Regions from separate parts of the Johannesbaptistia floridana genome, predicted to be linked through region 3. Evidence: predicted binding sites of a transcription regulator. Region 3 holds the regulator's gene; each other region holds the start of a gene.
The links. Region 3 encodes NtcA, which controls nitrogen genes in cyanobacteria. Its sites were predicted from a motif close to TTTGTANCNNNNGNTACAAA; they were not measured.

Region 1: a site for NtcA is predicted at 2,808-2,827, ahead of MW688_RS10660 (DUF4278 domain-containing protein). Genes of this name have one in related genera too.
Region 2: a site for NtcA is predicted at 1,485-1,504, ahead of MW688_RS02750 (DUF3155 domain-containing protein). Genes of this name have one in related genera too.
Region 4: a site for NtcA is predicted at 2,182-2,201, ahead of MW688_RS24325 (ammonium transporter). Genes of this name have one in related genera too.

The regions. Positions count from the first base shown of each region.
Region 1 is NZ_JALKVM010000155.1:13,102-18,089, reverse strand. Features, by position in the region: gene MW688_RS10675 (inositol monophosphatase family protein) at 76-903, opposite strand; gene MW688_RS10670 (2Fe-2S iron-sulfur cluster-binding protein) at 930-1,298, opposite strand; gene MW688_RS10665 (hypothetical protein) at 1,476-2,414, opposite strand; gene MW688_RS10660 (DUF4278 domain-containing protein) at 2,969-3,154, shown strand; gene pirA (arginine synthesis PII-interacting regulator PirA) at 3,415-3,822, shown strand; gene MW688_RS10650 (low molecular weight protein-tyrosine-phosphatase) at 3,965-4,450, opposite strand; gene MW688_RS10645 (YbaB/EbfC family nucleoid-associated protein) at 4,478-4,825, opposite strand; gene murB (UDP-N-acetylmuramate dehydrogenase) at 4,949-4,988, opposite strand, start outside.
Region 2 is NZ_JALKVM010000037.1:7,646-12,633, forward strand. Features, by position in the region: gene MW688_RS02745 (sensor histidine kinase) at 1-1,260, opposite strand; gene MW688_RS02750 (DUF3155 domain-containing protein) at 1,534-1,857, shown strand; gene MW688_RS02755 (cofactor assembly of complex C subunit B) at 1,975-2,499, opposite strand; gene MW688_RS02760 (GumC family protein) at 2,580-4,988, opposite strand, start outside.
Region 3 is NZ_JALKVM010000170.1:32,698-37,685, forward strand. Features, by position in the region: gene MW688_RS11520 (mechanosensitive ion channel family protein) at 1-699, shown strand, start outside; gene fabI (enoyl-ACP reductase FabI) at 793-1,569, opposite strand; gene ntcA (global nitrogen regulator NtcA) at 1,768-2,445, shown strand; gene MW688_RS11535 (DUF3084 domain-containing protein) at 2,454-3,884, shown strand; gene murJ (murein biosynthesis integral membrane protein MurJ) at 4,025-4,988, shown strand, end outside.
Region 4 is NZ_JALKVM010000423.1:21,382-26,369, reverse strand. Features, by position in the region: gene hpsO (hormogonium polysaccharide biosynthesis glycosyltransferase HpsO) at 1-519, shown strand, start outside; gene MW688_RS24325 (ammonium transporter) at 592-2,067, opposite strand; gene MW688_RS24320 (PEP-CTERM sorting domain-containing protein) at 2,430-3,038, opposite strand; gene MW688_RS24315 (PEP-CTERM sorting domain-containing protein) at 3,452-4,117, opposite strand; gene speA (biosynthetic arginine decarboxylase) at 4,515-4,988, shown strand, end outside.

The sequences.
Region 1 (4,988 bases), on a different contig from region 3:
TTTAGAGTAATCTAAGGTGAGAAAAGAGCTTGAAACCGTTATTATCTCGTTACGCCCCTGAAGGTTTACGAATTATTATTCAGACCAATTGGCCAGAGGAGGAGTATTTAAAAGAGCTTTACTTAAAGAATTATGTATTTTGTTGTTAGTAGCTAAAATTCTCCCAGAATTAATATCTATAGGACTTTGGTCATAGGCGCTGACTTTGCCTCCTGCTTCTTTGACAACTACTATCCCTGCCGCAATATCCCAAACACTAAGACCTCTTTCCCAATAACCATCAAGGCGACCACAAGCCACATCAGTTAAATCTAGTGCCGCAGACCCACTGCGCCGCACTCCTTGAGTAAGATGGGTAAGATAACAAAATTCTGCATAATTGTTATCTTTGGTTTCACGGCGATCATAAGCAAAGCCAGATACCAGCAAGCTATCTGATAAATTGGTTGTTTCAGATACTTGTATTGAACTACGATTACAAGTAGCCCCTAAACCAGTAGCGGCTCTAAATAACTCTTGACGAAAGGGGTTATAAATAGCTCCTACTTTCGGCTCTCCTTCTATCAATAAACCTACAGAAACCGCCGCTATGGGATAACCGTGGGCATAATTAGTAGTCCCATCTAATGGATCAATTGCCCAAAGATAATCTTGATTTTGTGAGGCGATCGCCCCTGACTCTTCTGCTAAAATCGAATGTTTACTGAAATGGCGTCGAATAACTGATAATACTGCTTTTTCGGCTTTAGTGTCTATATCTGTTACTAAATCTCCTTTGCGTCCTTTTTCCTTGATTGTTTCTAATTTTCCCCAGGAATTTGCTAGTATAGCTCCACCTGCTAACACAGCTTCTGTCGCTATATCTAAAAAAATTGATAATTCTTCACCCTGATAATCATTCATCATTCTTTCAATCTCTTTAATATCTCCTAATCTTCTTCTAGAGGGAATCCGAAGCGAACTTTTCCTCTAGCGAAATGGCGCCCAAATTGCAGCTCATACACTTCATCTTCATCTTGTGTTTCTACTTCCAAATCCGAAGTAGGGTAGCTTACACACAGTAGGGCATAACCTTTTTCTTGTAGTTCTGGTGAAAGTCCCATTGCCTCTGGTTGGTATACTTGACCAGAATTTATTCTGGCAGCACAAGTTGTACAGGCACCATTACGACAAGAAAATGGCAGATCATAACCTTCAGCTTCAGCACTATGGAGTATATATCGATCCGTTGAAGCTAAAAAACTATAAATTTCTCCTTTTTGGCGATGTTTTACAGTTATTCTGTATTTTTGTATCATTTTAATTTAACAATAATGTTATTTCATGGAAATTTCCTCTCTTATTTTATCTTACTCGATTGCGTAATCGACAAATGCGTGATGCGATTAAAAAATAGAATAGTTCAGTTAGTTTATATGTCAAACACCTTTTTTTGTACTGCTATAGTAATATTTTAGCCTAATTTAGTTTGTACACTATTCACCTTCATCGCTTAAAACCTGTTTTAGCCACAATTTCTCCTGCTTGCTAAGAAAAGCACCAAATCTAGCTAAAGTAGCTTTTATCTTGTACCTTTTTGTCAATTGTAAACCTTGATGATTAACCGTTATATTGACTGCTCGTCGCTGCCACATAGAAGTATTAATTAATTTATTAAATAGATAAGTTTTGGCAATTATTTGTTCAGAGTCTATAGCTATATTTGTTGTTAAGAAAAGAGCCCTCAAAATATTAGGTCTATTTCTTCTATTTAAAAAGAATTTTAGAATTAAAATACTGACAATAAAATAAGTCATCCATTGTAAATCATTAGCAAGAAAAACCAGGGAAATATACATCAAAGCAACGACTATTACCAAATATAATAGTATATCTATAATAAACCAGATTAGCTGATGTTTAACGATTTTTAGTAGAGGAATTATATATATCGAGCTGATTAAACTAAACCAAATCCAGTTAAATACTGTACCTTTATAGTTGTACATAATCAAACTTAATCCTAGCCAGATAGAAGTTAGAGTTATCACCTCAGTAATTATGAATAAATACATCGAAATGTTTGATGAGAATTTAGCTTGATTAAAAAGCATTGGCAAAAAAGTTACCTTGATTCTGTCTTTTTCTGATATTATTTTCAGGGAACTGTATTTAACTAAATTTCTTTTACCTACTAATACTTCCCAAGCTTCTTGAGCATTAGCAAACCGATTAGTACTAATTGGATCTATGAGTTTTTCGATCCACTCGACAAACTTACTCGATATCTTCACTTTGGGGCAAAAATCAATTTTTAGTTTTTTTTGAGGAAGGTCTGTAGGATTATTTCCTGTCAGTAAAAATATTAAAGTTGCCCCTAATCCATATAAATCTGTAGCTAAATTAGCTCTGCCTTGGTATTGTTCTGGAGCCATATAACCATACGTACCAACTACCGTTTTAGCCGTAATTGTCTGGCGATAGGTGTCTTGAACTCCACGTTAAAATTGAAACTTTTATAGTAGCCGAAAACACCACAAAATCCCCCTAAGGCTAATCCTATCCCTAAAGCCACAGGAAACTAAGAATTTGATACCTTTGATTAAGTACAATGTCAACTATTTTTAATGGCATCATCTACTCCTTTGGCGATTCTGTGGCCAACAATTATGAAATACAGGAGGTTTTTTCAGTCTATTTGATTTGTGGAGATGCTATCTTTAAGTAGGTAGGGTGCGACCTGAAAAGTTGCATCCTACTTACTTTAAAGATAACATTGATTACAAAGCTTCCGGTACAATGTTGAAGAGCGATCGCTCTCTTTTTCCTTGGTATAAAAGATTACTGAAGTTTTTTTTTCTTTGTTTGTTCTTCTTTGTTTCAAACTTCAAATGTTATTGATTGATGACTTATTTTAAAAAAAGTAACAAAATATACAGTTTTTTTGGGGAAATGCTAAAATAAAAATAAATCAATCAGGAGAAAAACCATGAAATTGATATTCCGAGGAGTCAAATACGAAAAAGAGCCAATGACAGTCAATATAGTCGAAGGAGAAGTAGGGGGTAAATATAGAGGCTCATGTTGGAAAGCTCACCACTATAAAGAAAGATATCGTCGCCGTCAATCCTCCTCCTCTGAGTTGACTTATCGTGGCGCCCATTACCAACATTAAGTTTAAATCTAGATACTTTTTAACTGAGGAAATTAGCAGAGTAGGATTCTATAGGTATAAAGATTTGTGTAGTTGAGCACAAAAGCGAGAAATTTACTTGCTCACTCTTGTATGTACATATTTCCTAACTATAGAGCTATGGGCTAAGAGATAGAGAATTAAAAGATTGTTATTTATTGTCTTTTTCCATTTTTTGTTTGGCGAGTGCCTTCTGTGAATACATAAGTTATTGCTATAAAAATATAATTAGGAGTTTAAAAATGAAATTATCTTACCGTGGTGTTAAATACGATCAAGTTTCATCAACTATAGAATTTGACCAAAGAGAAATAGGCGGAAAATATAGAGGTCAGGTTTGGCATCACAAATACCCTAGACACATACCAGATATTAAACCAAAAATCTATCGACAATATAGAGGTGTAGCTTATAGCACTTGCCCTCTACCTCTTCAGCAAATACCCACTCCAGAAAAAGCTAAACCTTTAGCTTATGAAGGTTACTGTCTAATTAATTCTCAAAAAAAAATAACTGTTAATCAATCTGCTCATATTCATTTAGAAAATATCAGACGTAGTTTAGAACATAGATTAACTGTAGCTAAAGCTAGAGGAGATGAGCAACTTATTGATTTACTAGAGAAAGAATCAGCGCAATTGAGTTTATAACTCACTCACACAACTCCCATCAAAAAAATCAACTTTTTCTCGGGGTAATTTAGTACAAAAGTACTGGTTTTTGAGTGCGTTAGGCGGTAAGCGCCTAACGCACCATATATTTATAGTTTAATAAAAAGATATCACAAGAGAGTTAGGGAAGATTTCCAGATGTTTGTAATGTTTTTAATAAACTCTGACAACTGTCTAGAAGTAAATCTATAACTAATTCAAATCCCTCTCTTCCCCCATAATAAGGATCTGGTACATCTTTAACTGAATATTTTGTCGCAAAGTCACACATCAATTTAACTTTGTCACGATATTTTCCTTGAGGATCTAGATAAAGAATATCTTGATAGTTACTCCTATCCATAGCTAAAATTAGGTCAAATGCCTGAAAATCAGCCACTTCAAATTGTCTGGCTTTGCCAATTAGTTTAATACCCCTTGATTTAGCCACTTCAGTCATTCTTCTATCTGGAGGAGCGCCAAGATGATAGCTAGATGTACCAGCCGAGTCACAAAATATGGATTCTGTTAATCCAGCTTCTGCAACTAGCTTTTTCATAATGTTTTCTGCCGTAGGAGAGCGACAAATGTTCCCTAAACAAACAAAAAGTATGGCATAGGAAGTCATTTTATTTACACATTAATTTACATTAATTTACATATTAGGTAAATTCAAGCTACTAGTTAATTGTTCCATGCGCTCTTCCATATTTGCTTTGGATTTAGCATAACCGTCTTTTAGAGCAGTAGTTACTATCTCAGAGAGTTCTTCGGGGGTTTTTTCTAAAGCTTGAGGCTCAATTTTTACCCGGAGGGGCTCTTGGTTACCGCTCATCACGACGGTTACTAAGCCATCTGGGCTTTCTCCCTCTATTTCCATATTTTCTAGTTCTTCTTGTAGCTTTTTAGCATCTTCTTGCATTTGCTGAGCTTTTTGTAAAGCTGTGGCAAATTGTTTCATTTTGTTAATTCCGAAACCGAAGCCTTTACCTTCTTTATTCATAATCTCTAAACTTATTTTCTTAAATTATAATTGTACTTGAGATTTTACAGTCCTATTCTAATTATATCAAAGACTGGTTCCATATTATACTCAAGGATGTTAGATAGGTTTAAGAATCTAGGGTCAAAATTCCCCAAGAATTTGCACTTCTGTTTCTAAATTT
Region 2 (4,988 bases), on a different contig from region 3:
TTAAGATTGTTGACAAGCAATTAAAAACCAAACAATAAAGGTAGTACCACCTTCGTGAGGTTGGGAGTTAAAAATAGCTTGATTAGGACTAATTAATTCAATTTTACCACGCATTTGAGTAACTAGTTCCAAGGCGATCGCCAAACCTAGACCAGTTCCTGGTATATTGCCATCAGCTTGAGTTCCACGATAATGGCGTTCAAAAATGCGACTTTGGACTTCTTGGGGAATACCGCAGCCTGTGTCATGGATTGCCAAGCCTTGAAACTGAATTCCTGAGGCGGTCACAATTTTGATCGCACCACCTCTGGGGGTATATTTCAGGGCATTATCCAACAAATTATGTAAAACTTCTTTCAAAGCTTGAGGATTAGCTTCAATCAAAGGCAAATCCTCGGCCATTTCCACTTCTACGGTAATTCCTTTAGTTTCAGCCATGGTCAAAGCTGTAAAAATTACCGACTCAGCTACTTCCTGGAGTTTTACTGGTTCAAGATTCAAGCCTTTACTAGGTAATTGAGGAGGACTAGGAGTTGCCTCTATCAAAGAATCTGGTTGAAGTAGAGTAGAATTAGCAGTAAATTCCCTAATTAATTCTTGAATATGCTCAGTTTGTTGATATAAACCCTCAGCCACTTTGTGATTAGGATCTGATGGTAAAAGTCGTTTCAAAAGTAGCTTAGCAAAAGTCCGTAAAGCTGTGAGAGGATTACGTAATTGGTGGAGAAAATCATCAAGTTTTTCTCCCTCTACTATACGTAGTTTTTCTTGCTGCAAAAAATTTTCTTGAGACCAAACTTGATGTTGCTGGAGTAAAGTAGCGATGGCGATTGTTTCAGCGATTTTTTCTACTTGGTCTATTTCCCGTGATTGCCAGTCTGTCTTTTCCCGTTTAGCTACCAACAAGCCTATTACCGCTTCTTCATATACCAAAGGTACTACTAGTTGATGAGTGTTTTGATGTGGTTGGGATAGAGTTGAGGGATTTTCTGGAGGAATAAATGATTCACTCTGTTGTTGCTGTATAATTTCCGAGGTACTTTCTGAATTTGGCCAAACTTTGGGGAAGCCTTCAAGGGTGTTTACTGGGTTTATGGGATAAACGGCCACTGGTATTAGTCTAGTTAACTGTGTTTGTTGTGACTTTTGAGTCAAATACACTGCGGACCAGTTTGAACCTAAACTTTGAGCAAGTAAAGCTAATTGAGACTGACACAGCGCTAAAAACTCTCTACTAATCTCTTGGTCACAAGATAACATGAATGGAATCCTAGTTTAATCAATTTAAACAGCTTGAAGCTAGGCTAAATACTGTTTTTTCTATCTTAACTTTTAAAGGCTTCACTTGAGAGAAAACGGTGTTAATTTTTACTTTTCAAAAAAAATTTTTTCCCTCTAATACTTATATATCAACTGTTTTGCTCATATCAGTGACCATGGGGGGGTTGATTTTTTTAATCTCATATTATACAATTTTATCGGCTTCTGTAAAGATAAATACATATAATAGGCTTAAATTAGGAGGTAAACAGGTTGGCTAGGAAACGTAAACGCAAAAGTCGCCGCCGCCTAGAGGGACGCAAAATACTAGCATTAGTACCTCAGTACAATCTCGAAAGTGGTGAAGATAAACCAGTGACAGCAGCACGAAAGTATATTAAAAGCTTTGGTATAACTCCTCCCGCTGTCTTGATTGTGAGACGCAATGAACACACCACTGACAGATATTTCTGGGCAGAGAAAGGATTATTTGGAGCTCAATATGTGGAGGAGAATCATTTTCTTTTCCCCAGCTTAAGAGGAATTATACCAAATCCTCCAGCTCCGGCAAAAGCATCTGTTCTGAGTACTTCGTAAGCCTTTTTAAAATTCAAACCACTCATAAATTGATTAAACTTTTGAGTGGTTGATTGGTATTTTTTAGGATAGGTTAAAATTCCATAGAATCTAAGGGCATAATCAGGCGATTTGCCCTTAAAGGTTCAATGATTTTTTAAATTGAATTAATTCATCACGATGAGCGGTTACTGCAATTTGGGTTTCTATCTCATCGTCTTGATTTTTCTGAGGTGTAACAGTCAAGAATACCTGCTCCAAACGTCCGGCATTTTGCCAATAGAAGATGCCAGCAACAGGTGCTATTACTGTCAATATCAAGGTATATTGACCAATATTAGGGAAAAGTAGTGAAATAACTAGACTCAAAGATAGTAACCCAAAAAAAGCTAAAATACTCAAAAGTAAGGCTAAAAACCAACTAGGACGAACAAAACCTTCAAAAGTAACTTGATTACTAGCGGAGTCTACAGCCTTAACTTGATAAGCTCTAGCTTCAAAATAATTTTGCAACTGAATGAGGATTTTTTCTTCAGGTAGTTTACTAGTTAAAATCAGTTGCTGAGTACGATCTTTGACAGCAGCACGGATAAAGAAAAATAGCCCAATCATGAGCAGGATAGTGAGAAAAAAAGTAGAAGAAAGAACAGAATTACTGACCATGGCCTAAACTGATAAATAAATTTTCACAAAATTTAAGAAATAAGGAGAGATTGCCTTATTTCTCCCGGCTAAAGCTTAATTTACTGACGGCCGTAATAGCTAGAGTAGTGGTCATAGTAATAGTATGAACCATGACTATGTCGAGTGACATTATTGGCTACTAAGCCCAAGATAGGTACTTGAGACATTTGCAATTGTTCGATACTTTGTTTCAAAGCAGAGCGATCAGTTTTAGCAATTTTAGTAACAAGAATTAGTCCTTGAGTGTAGTTTGCCAAAATTCTAGCATCAGCAAAACCTAACAAAGGTGGAGTATCGTAAATAATTAGGTCAAACTCTCCAGATCTTTCTAACTCTGTGACTATTTCCCGCATTTTTTGAGAAGAAAGTAAACGAGTAGGATCTGGAGGTACATCTCCTGCGGTAATTACTGAAAGATTTTCTTCTGATGGTACTTGTTGAATAACACTATTCAAACTCGTACCCGTGGCAATAACATTACTCAAACCCCGTTGATTTTCTAAATTGAGGCGATGATGAACTTGAGGTCGTCGTAAATCTCCATCAATTAAGAGCACTTTTTGACCCATAGCACTAGCAGCTTTAGCTAAGTTGAGGGAAATCGTTGATTTACCCTCCGCAGGAGCTGAAGAGCTAATCACAATGGATTTAATTATCCTATCAGAACTTAAAAGGCGAATGTTGGTATATAGAGAACGAAAGGCTTCTACAAAGGGGGTAGCTTTGTAATTGGATTCTGAACTAGTAGCTGTTGTTGTCTCATTAGTAGTATCACCTAGAGAAATCTTGTTATTGCCAATAGTTAATTCTGGTAAACCTTTGTTGAGGAATTTTTGGACATTATCTAATTCTTTTTGTAGAGGAATAAGAGCGAGGATAGGTAGGTCAACGGTTTCTTTCAATTCTTCAGCAGAATGAAACACAGGATCTAGGCGATCTGCTAACAATGCTGCTCCCATTCCCAATATTAAACCGCCGATGGTGCTGAGAATTAGATTGCGCAGGGGTCGAGGATAAATTGGCTCATTCGGTAGCTTAACTGAAGAGATTAACTGCCAGGGGAGTGGTTGTTGAGCTGCTTCTAGTTGAAGTTTTTCTTGATCGGCGAGGAAACGACCCAGGCTATCGGTGGCTACATCAACTTCTCTTTTGATATCGGTATAACGGCGAGCCAAAATGGGTAATAGTTCTAGTTCTTCTTTGATTTTGGCTATCCCTACGGCTAAGGCTTCTTCTCTAATTTGTAAAATCTCTTGACGATTAGCTGCTTCAATATACTGTTGATTCAATCCTAGTTTTATAGTGCTTGGGGTTGTGTAAAATGGTGATTTTATCGCTTGGGAGGACAAATTATTCCCTAGGACTACTGCTGCTTCTTGTTCAAGAAGATTGAGTAAATTAGCTCGTTCTTCTTGGAGAGCTTCCATTGTCGGGCTATTATCTAAGAAACGTACCGACTCTTCTGCTAATTTTATTTCTATTTCTTGTAGTTTACTAAGTAAATTTTGGTAATGAGGTGATTCGCTCAAATAACTAGCCGTCAAAGCTTGTTCGGGCTGTACTCCTAATTGTTGTTTTAATAGAGTATACAGAGATTGAGTTTCTTTTAGCTTTACTTGAGTGTCTAAATATTGGGCTTCTAAGTCTAACAGTTGTTGAGACAGTTTTTCTCCTTCTGCTTCTGGACTGATCATTTCATGTTCTTGACGAAACTTTTGGAGTTTTTCTTGTAATTCATCTACCCTGAGTCTCAACCTTGGTAGTTGAGATTCAACATATTCTATCCCCTGTCTAATTTCTGTTTGTCTTTCTGATAGACTGTAATCGAGATAGCTACTGGCTAACTTTTCCATCACAAACTGAATTTTTTCGGGATCTGTATCTCTATATGTAACTTCTAAAATTTTAGTTTCATCAAGTTGAGTAATGCGTAGGGGAGCTTTTTTTGGCGGCACTAGAGTTTCATAGGTGATATCTGAGTATTCTTGGTTAAGTTCAGGAATAACTTCTCCTAGAACTTTTGGACTACGTAAAACTTGTATTTGTGTTTCGTAATCTACTGAACTAGAACTGTCACCTAATAAAGGAATATTCGTTGATTGATTATTATCCTGGGGAGACTCAATTAACAGTTGAAATTTTCCTTCGTATACCCTAGGTCTAGTAATTGTCCAGAGGAAGATTACGGTAGTGAAGCTCAAAGCTACTGAAGTAATTAGAGGAAGACGATGTTTAACTAATGACAACAGTTGACGAACATCAACTGTATCTTCTTCAACTTCACTATCACGATTAATTAGGGGTAATAGAGAGTAAATTAATTTACTACTATCTGGGAGGTAGGTATCTTGATGACCATGATGATAACCATTGCCATTACCATTACCATTACCATTACCATTACCATTACCATTACCATTGCCATTGCCGTTGCCATTTAGGGAGGCAAACTCAGCAGAATTATTATT
Region 3 (4,988 bases):
TTATTAGAAAAACTAATTAATTGGTTCTCCGAACGAGTTAAGCGAGAATGGCGTTTAGGGATTAAACAATCTCTGCCTTTTTTCCGCACAGTAGTTTTGCTGATAGCAGTAACTATTCTAGTTAATTTATTTATTAACTTGTCTAGAGAAAATATTTTTGCTTTGACTGGTACGGTTGCTGTAGCTTTGGGTTTTGCTTTTAAAGACTATGCTAGTGCTGTAATTGCTGGATTAGTTAGTTTATTTGAAAGTCCTTACAAGGTAGGCGATCGCATTCAAATCAATGAACACTACGGAGAAGTAATTAACTATGGATTACGCAGCATTCGTTTACGTACTCCCGACGATTCTATATTAATTATTCCTCACAATTTAATTTGGACAAATGTAGTTTCTAACTCTAATGCTGGTCAATTAGAAGCCCAAGTTGTGACAAAATTTTATCTTGCCCATGAAAATGATTTAGACTTAGCAATACATCTTCTCTATCGAGTTGCTTACGCTAGTAAATATACTCAAGTTAAAATGCCTGTAGTGGTTATCGCTGAACAAAAACCCTGGGGTATTCTCTTGAAACTAAAAAGCTATCCCATAGACGCTAGAGACGAATTTATTTATCAAACTGATTTAATTAAACGAGCTAAAAAAGCATTCTCTCATCATCATTTTACCTATCCTAAAGTAACTAGGTTGGTTTAATTAAGTTTGTTTATTGTTCACAATTTCCTGTTGATTTTTTCTGGGTAGCGATCGCCTTTGGGGTTTTTTGGGAGATCGCTACAATTTTTTTGCCTAAAAACCCATAATTTCGTAACCTGCATCTACGTAGATAATTTGTCCAGTAATGCCACTAGCTAAATCGCTACATAAAAATGCAGCAGTGTTTCCCACTTCAGCTTGAGTCACAGTACGTTTTAGGGGTGCTTTGTCTTCTACATGGCGAATCATATCTAAAATACCCCCTACCGCCGAAGAAGCCAAAGTACGAATTGGTCCTGCGGAGATTCCATTAACCCGGATATTACTAGGTCCCATCTCGGCTGCGAGATAACGAACACTCATCTCTAAAGCAGCTTTAGCCACACCCATCACATTATAGTTGGGAACTACTTTAACACCGCCTATATAAGTAAGGGTAACTATACTGCTACCTGGATTAAACAAGGGTTTAGCCTCTTTAGCTAAGCTAGTAAGAGAATAGGCACTAACATCTAAGGCGGTACTAAATCCTTTTCTGCTAACATTACTAAAGTCTCCTGAGAGATCTTCTTTGTTAGCAAAAGCTAAACAGTGAATGAGAATATCGAAGTTACCCCACTTTTCTTTGACTTGGGCAAAAGTTTCTCTAATCTGTTCGTCATTTTGGACATCACAGGGGAGAAATAGAGTAGGATTAAGAGGTTCTACTAATTCTCCTACTTTTTTTTGGAAACGTCCCTTGTCATCCGGTAAATAGGTAACACCTAATTCGGCTCCAGCTTTGTTTAGTTGTTGTGCAATACCCCAAGCAATTGAGCGGTTATTGGCAATTCCAGTGACTAAAGCTTTTTTCCCTGATAAGTTTAACATAGTGGTGTAGTTGAAAATGTTTTTAAATTTAAAGTTGACAATCTCTTGATATTATATGAAGAAGAACTATTTGAACAGATATTAAATATTCTCTAAAAAAAAAGTATAATGCTATACCAAAGGGTGTAAAATTATTCTGTAAAATCTGTAGCTCTAATCTTTGATTAATGTAAAGCTTTTTTAGTAACTAAAACTATAATGGAACTATCCGTAAGTCAAGATAAACCTTTAGCCTCCGTTTTCCGCCAAGTAGGAGGGGGAATATACCCCCCCGTAGTAGAAAGCTTTGATCGCGGGAAAACTATATTTTTTCCGGGAGATCCAGCAGAAAGAGTCTATTTTTTGTTAAAAGGTGCTGTAAAACTATCCCGAGTTTATGAAGCAGGAGAAGAAATTACTGTAGCTTTACTAAGAGAAAATAGCGTTTTTGGAGTATTATCACTAATTACAGGGGAAAAATCAGACCGCTTTTATCACGCAGTAGCTTTTACACCAGTAGAACTATTAAGTGCTCCAATCGACAATTTCCGCAAATCTCTGAAAGATAATCCAGAACTGTCAATGTTAATGCTACAAGGACTATCGTCAAGAATTTTACAAACAGAAATGATGATAGAAACTTTAGCACATCGAGATATGGGTTCTCGTTTAGTAAGTTTTTTGTTGATTTTATGTCGCGATTTTGGCGTACCAACAACAGAAGGAATTAGAATAGATTTAAAATTGTCTCACCAGGCGATCGCAGAAGCAATAGGATCAACCCGCGTAACAGTAACTCGCTTACTAGGAGAATTAAGACAAGAAGAAATGATTTCAATTCATAAGAAAAAAATAACAGTACATAATCCAGTAGTATTGAGTCAACAGTTTGCCTAAAGCTATATATGACCACCAGTGCTTTAGTATTAATAATAGCAATCATAGTATTAGGTGGAACGATCGCAGCTTTAGGCGATCGCCTAGGAACAAAAGTAGGTAAAGCCAGACTAAGAATATTTAATCTACGTCCTCGGCAAACCGCTATGTTAGTAACAATTTTCACCGGATTAGTAATTGCCGCATCAACTCTGGGCATTCTCTTTAGTTTAAGTGAAAACTTACGGAAAGGAATATTTGAAATTGATCAAATTCGTAAAGAACGCAGAGAAGCTCAGAGGGGATTGTCGCAAGTAACTGAGCAAAAAAAAGAAATAGAACAACAACTAAGTATAGCTAGACAGGAAAAAGAAGCAATAGAAGATTATTTAGTTGAATTAAATCAAAACTTCCAAAAAGCAAACATTGAACTAGAATTAGTCAGGCAACAAGTCTCTAGCTTAGAAGAGGAAGTAGAATCTTTAGCTACAGAAAGAGAAGAATTAATTGAGTTGAGAACACAATTAAATCAGCAAATCGCCTCCTCCAAAGAAACTATCGCTAATCAAGCAGCACAAATAGAAAATCAAAACCAAGACTTAGTACAAAGACAAAGAACCATCGAACAATTAGCCCGACAACAACAAGCTCTACAAACAACTATAAAAGAAAGAGATCAAAAAATTAGAATCCTCGATAAAGCAATCACCAGGAAAAATACTCGATTAGCAAACCAACAACAGCAATTAAAAGAATTAGAAGAACAGATTAGCTTTTTGAATCGAGAAGTAAATACCCTTGAACAATACTACCAAGAGTATCAAACACTACGAGAAAGTCAAATAGCTATTGTCAGAGGACAAGTTTTAGCCTTCAATGTGGTACAAATTTTAGACCCCGAAGCCGTTACCGAAGCAATTAACTTCTTACTGCGACAAGCCAATCAAACGGCTATTAAAGCCGCTAATCTTGATAATATTCAAAAATATCAAAGAATCGTACAAATTACTGAATCTCAAGTCAAACAATTAGCCAGAGAAATAGATGATGGAGAAGAATATGTGGTGCGTATTCTCGCCGCCGAAAACTATGCCGCAGGAGAAGAACAAATTAGAGTTTTCACAGACGTAACACCCAATAGAGAAGTATTTTCCCCAGAACAGGAAATAGCCTCAGTTTCTCTCGATATAGAAGAGATGAGCGAAGCACAAATACAAGCTAGACTAGATTGGTTGTTAGCTGCTTCAGAATTTCGTGCCCGTCGTGCGGGTATTCTCGGAGATATTCAAATTGAAGAGGGAAAACTCAAGACAATTGTTAACTTTGTTGAAGCAATTACCGAAGCAGAAGAACCTCCTGACGAAATAATTGCCTTGGTTAGCGAAACAGCCTATACTTCAGGACCCCTGAAGCTTCAGCTCATTGCTTTAGTTGATGGCAAAATAATTATTAGTACCTAAGTCATATCTGCTTTGGATTTTAAATCGAGGGTTTGTCATCATAAATTCAGTTATGAAAAAATCGTAGTTATAAATAAGCAGGGAGAGAAAAGATGCAGAACTTTAGCAGAAATGACAAATAAAGATGTGAGTGAAAACCTATGGTCAAAAAATCTTCCCCTTCCTTTGTTAGTATTGCCAAAATCGTTGCCTTAGCAACCCTGATTAGTAAAGCTTTTGGTTTAATCAGAGAACAATTAGTCGCCGCCGCCTTTGGTGTAGGACCTATAATTAATGCTTACGCATACGCCTATGTGATTCCTGGCTTTTTGCTCATTCTCTTGGGAGGTATTAATGGACCATTTCATAGTGCTTTGGTAAGTGTATTAGCTAAAAAAGATAAATCAGTTTCTGCTTCTTTAGTCGAAACTGTCACTACTCTAGTTAGTTGTTTTCTGTTATTAGTGACGGTTATCTTATTTATTTTTGCACCTTTATTCATTGATTTACTTGCCCCAGGTTTAGATACCCAAGTAAGAGATATAGCTATCACACAATTAAGAATTATGTCTCCTCTAGCTTTACTGGCAGGCTTGATTGGTATCGGCTTTGGGATACTTAATGCTGCCGACCAATATTGGTTACCTAGTATTAGTCCACTCTTTTCTAGTAGTACTATTATAATTGGAATAGCAATACTAATTTGGCAACTAGAAGAATCAATTAACGCCCCTGAGTATATACAACTCGGTAGTCTGGTGTTAGCAGGAGGAACTCTAATTGGCGCAATTCTACAATGGTTAGCTCAGTTATTCGCTCAATGGCGATCGCATACAGGGGGCTTACGGTTACGCTTTGATTGGCGCACCCCAGGAGTTACTGAGGTTCTCAAAATCATGGCTCCCGCTACTCTTTCTTCAGGGATGCTTTATATCAATGTGTATACAGATTTATTTTTTGCTTCTTATTTAGATGGTGCGGCCGCCGCAATGCGGTACGGTAATTTTATTGTTCTTACACCCTTGGGTATTATTTCTAATATGATTTTGGTGCCTCTATTACCAATGTTATCCCGTCTGAGTGCCACAGAAAACCGAGAAGAATTAAAATTACGTATTCGCCAAG
Region 4 (4,988 bases), on a different contig from region 3:
ATTTTAACTTTAGTTAAAGCCGTTGCTAAACTTCAACTCAGTAACTGGAGGTTACTGCTTCTTGGTAGAGGAGATTTAATGACACAAATTCGCACTGAGGCAACAGAATTAGGAATTAGAGATAAATTAATAGTAGTAGAGAGCGTCCCTCATGAACAAGTAGCTAACTATTTAAATCTGATGAATGTTTTAGTTTTACCTTCCCAGACTACCTACAAAGTTAAAACTATTAGTGCTGTGGGATGGAAAGAACAATTTGGTCATGTATTAATTGAAGCGATGGCCTGTAGAGTGCCTGTAATTGGTTCTAATTCTGGAGAAATTCCCTATGTAATTGAAGATGCAGGTTTAATCTTTCCTGAAGGAGATGCAGTTGCTTTATCTCAATGCTTACAGCAGTTAGCCGAGAATACTGATTTAGCTAATCACTTAGCTGAATTAGGCTACCAAAGAGTTAGAGATAAGTATACTAATTTAGCTTTAGCTAAGCAACAGCTAGAATTCTATCAGGAGTTGTGAAAAAATTAGTGCTGCTTCCCATCTTGGAAAAGCAACACTATCTTAGGGGATTGAGTTAATTTAAACTCTTGTTTAATCTACTGTTCTAGAAATGTCTTCTACACCACTGATCCCAGTTGTATTAAGACCACTAGCGAAGATGTCAGCTTCTTTAACGAAACCATTGTATGCTTCCATACCATGTTCGCTGATATCTAAGCCTTCCATTTCTTCTTCTGGGGAAACTCGTAAGCCTAAGGTATATTTGAGGGCTAACCAACAAAGAACACTTAAAATCAAAGTAAAGGCACCAATGGAAACAATACCAATAATTTGATTAATCAGTTGTTGAACATTCTCAGAATTAAAGAATACAAAATTTTTCTTTTCAAATAATATACCATTTTCTAGGTCAAATATACCAACTGCCAGAGTACCCCAAATACCACAAACTAAGTGAACTGAAGTAGCACCTACTGGGTCATCAATTTTGATACTATCAAAGAAGGCTACAGAGAAAACCACAATCACACCAGCAATAGCACCAATAATTACAGCACCAAAATAGCCAACTACTGCACAGCCTGCGGTAATTCCCACTAAGCCTGCTAGGATACCATTGATTATCATAGATAAGTCAGGGGCACCATCTTTGAACCAAGAAGTGAAGGTGGCGGTAACTCCTCCTGCTGCCGCAGCTAGGTTAGTAGTTACAGCAATGTAGGCCACATTCTGACTCGCTGCTAATTCTGAACCTGGGTTAAAGCCAAACCAGCCTATCCAGAGAATTAAGCAACCTAGGGTAGCAATACTCATATTATGGCCAGGAATAGCATTGATTCTACCCTCTGAGTATTTACCTGCTCTAGGACCAAGGATAAAAGCTCCTGCTAAAGCGGCCCAACCTCCTACAGAGTGAACTACTGTAGAACCAGCAAAATCAAAAAAGCCAAGACCACCTAACCAACCTCCTTTTCCCCACACCCAATGTCCAGTGATGGGATAGAAAACTGCTGTGAGAACCACACTAAAGATTAAGAAATCATGGAATTTAATTCTTTCAGCTACAGCACCAGAAACAATTGTCGCCGCTGTGGCAGCGAAGGCTGATTGAAAGAGGAAGAATACGGGGATTGGTAATCCAGCAGGAAAAGGCTCTAATCCGTAGGTACCTGGTTGTCCCGATAGAAACCAACCCGAAGAACCAAAGAACCCATTGCCTGTACCAAACATGATTGCAAAACCTATTAGCCAGTAGGTTATTGTAGTAATAGCAAATACAATTAGATTTTTAGAGAGGATATTTACTGCATTTTTTTGACGACAGAAACCTGTCTCTAACATCCCAAATCCTGCATTCATAAAGATTACTAGGACTGATGCTACTAATATCCAAACGGTATCCAGTATTCCTTTTACTTCTTCTGGAGTTGGTGGTACTTCATCTTGAGCTATAGCTGCCGTTTTCCAAACAACCACAATAACGGCTGTTAAGGGTATGCAAGCTAACCAATAAAGTTTATTAATTCCGGGTATTCCCCATGTGTTAATTGATTTTTGTCTAGACATTTTTACTCAAAAACACTATATTTTTATATTTTGTACATCAAAACCAAATGTAGTTGAGACTAAATTTGATCTATTTATTTGAACTATTTAATATTCAACGTTTTCTATTTTATTTCTGTATTTTTAGATACATTATTTTGAGTTAACTCAGTATCATTGTGTTTTACCACAAGAAAATGAAGAGAGTGAGATGTTGAGTGTGTAGATGGTGGAGTGTGGGGTGTATAGAAATTGTGTAAGTCAAGAGATACTGATATGTTTTCAACTTTGTTGTAAAAAAAAGCGTTGCATCATGTACTTATAGACTAAAGCAACGCGCTTTCAACGTAGTTTATTTTTCAAGTAAGTTCTAAAACACCTACTTATTTTTTCTTCTTTTGTTGAGATTTAAAATAAGAACCTACACCTAGAACAAAAGCAGATCCTAAGATAGTCATAGGTTCAGGAATTTGTTGTGGTGGAACGAATAATGAATCTACTCTACCAGAGATGGAGAAGGCGCTAACCTCCTCCTCTCCAGGAGAACTGGTCTCACTAGATAGAGACAGAAATCCATTGTAGTCTACTGTACCTATACTCCAAATTCCTGGATATTGAATACCATAGAAATCAGGGACTCGGTCGTCGATTACTGTTCCTAGAGCTGTAGCATTAAAGGTTACTTCTTGTGGATCAACTCCCGCAGTAACTACAGGGTTGTTGATAGGCATACCTGTTATTTCCATGTCACCTACTCTAACGTCTGTGCCACTTCTAAGAGGAAGCTCTTCAAAGGCACCTGTAGTAGTGATGACTTCAGCGTTGGTGAACTCAAGAGTCCCATCAGTTGAGTCTAATTCAAACAAGTTTGAGTCTCCACCAATGGTTATGGTTCCTTGTACAAGATCAGCAGCACGAGCAGGGAGAAATGCACCTAATAAACTTAAGCCGGCAGCTATAGTTGATAATTTGATAAGATCTAGTTTTCTCATGTTTTTAGTTAACGAGACTACACTATTGTATGTTTTCTTTTATTTAGCATACATTATTTTGAAAATTTTTGGGGTTAAACGCCTTAACTTTACTAAATCTTTAAAAAACTCTACTCTTAACTGCATAAAAATTGAATTGATTGATGGTATTTCTGAAAATAAGACTACATAAAATCACTGATTTATTTTTTCAGATTAAGATTTATGATTGAGGAAAGAGCTTTTAAATTTACTTAATCAAACCAGTATCTAATTTTTTCCTGAAAACTTAACAGTTAATCAAATTGTTGTGCAATCTACCTAAATAGATCCTATTATTTTACCCAAAGTATAGTATAAATAAGTTATCTTAAATACTTAAACTCCATCGCTAACCCATCGGTTAGCGATAGAAATCATACTTAAGCTGGATATTATCTAGTTTTTTGTTGTTGATACTTCATATAAGAGCTTATACCTAGTACCAAAGCAGACCCTAAAATGGTCATAGGTTCAGGAATTTGTTGTGATGGGAATAAGTCGTCTTGGGTTATGATTAAAAAAGGATCAATGATTCCAGAGGCAGAAAAAGAATTATTTTCACTGGATAGTAACAAACCTCCTTCAAAATCTGGACCTAGAGTAATGTTTTCTACTCCTGTATCTACTAGAAATTCTTCAATGGTCCATATCCCTCTATACTCAACTTCAAATAAGTCAGAACCAAAACTGGTATCTATCACTTCCTCAGCGGTAAAAGTAACTACAGGGTTACTCTCTACATTTACCAATGGATTATTCAAAACATGGGGCATTTCGATATTGAGATTTTGGACAGAGACCCCTGTTTCTAATGGTATACCAGGGAAGTTTGACAGTCCCTCTCCAGCAAATACTCCTTCTGCTTGATTAACAACTGCTTCATCAAAGCTGATAATGTTGTTAAAGTTTTCTATAGATAAAAAGTTGGCATCTCCACTAAAAGTGATTTTACCATCGGTGAGACTTCCTTCTTGAGCGAAAGTAGGTAATGCGGTAGTTAATGAGGCTATAGCTGCCCCAAGGGTTGATAATATAAGTATATGTAGTTTTTTGTTCATGGTCAGATAGTTATTTAGAAAAATTTATTTACTATCTATTTATGATATATGATTTTAAGAAAATTTAGGGAAGATAGATATATTTACGATCATAAAAATCTATCAATTATTGAATGAAACAGATTAAGTCCGGTTTTCACATCAAATCCCTTTAATTAATTATATTATGAATATTGAGGCAAATACTTAAAAACCCTCTTTCTCCCGATGCTTTGATGGGCTCCCGGTGCCCCAGTACTGTTTTAATAATAAGTATATAACCGTAGATGATGTCACTTATCCCTGTTAAATTATTGTACCCTAGGGAAGAAATCCTGATTGCCTCAAGTTAAAATGTTGTTTGATAATCGAATCTAGTATAAAATCAATAATTGCTCTCAACTAAAGAATTTTGAAAATGGCGGCAATATTATCCTCAAATAGTAAGTGGAACGTTGAAAATAGTAAAAAATTATATCGCATCGAGGGTTGGGGATATCCATACTTTGGCATAAATCAAGAGGGAAATGTGACGGTATCGCCCGCAGTCAAGCTTGATTCTTGTCTCGATTTGCACCATCTAGTTGAGGAATTAAAACAACGGGATATTCAACTACCACTACTAATTAGATTTTCTGATATTTTAGCAGATAGAATCACTAAAATCAATATCTGTTTTGCCCAGGCGATCGCCCGTTATCATTACCCTAACATTTACCGTGGTGTTTATCCCATCAAATGCAATCAGCATCGACAGGTATTAGAATCTCTCATTAGTTATGGTAAATCCTATCAATTTGGTTTAGAGGTAGGATCTAAACCAGAGTTAATCATTGCTTTAGGGGTATTCAAGAGTTTAGATGGCGCTCTAATTATTGCTAATGGATACAAA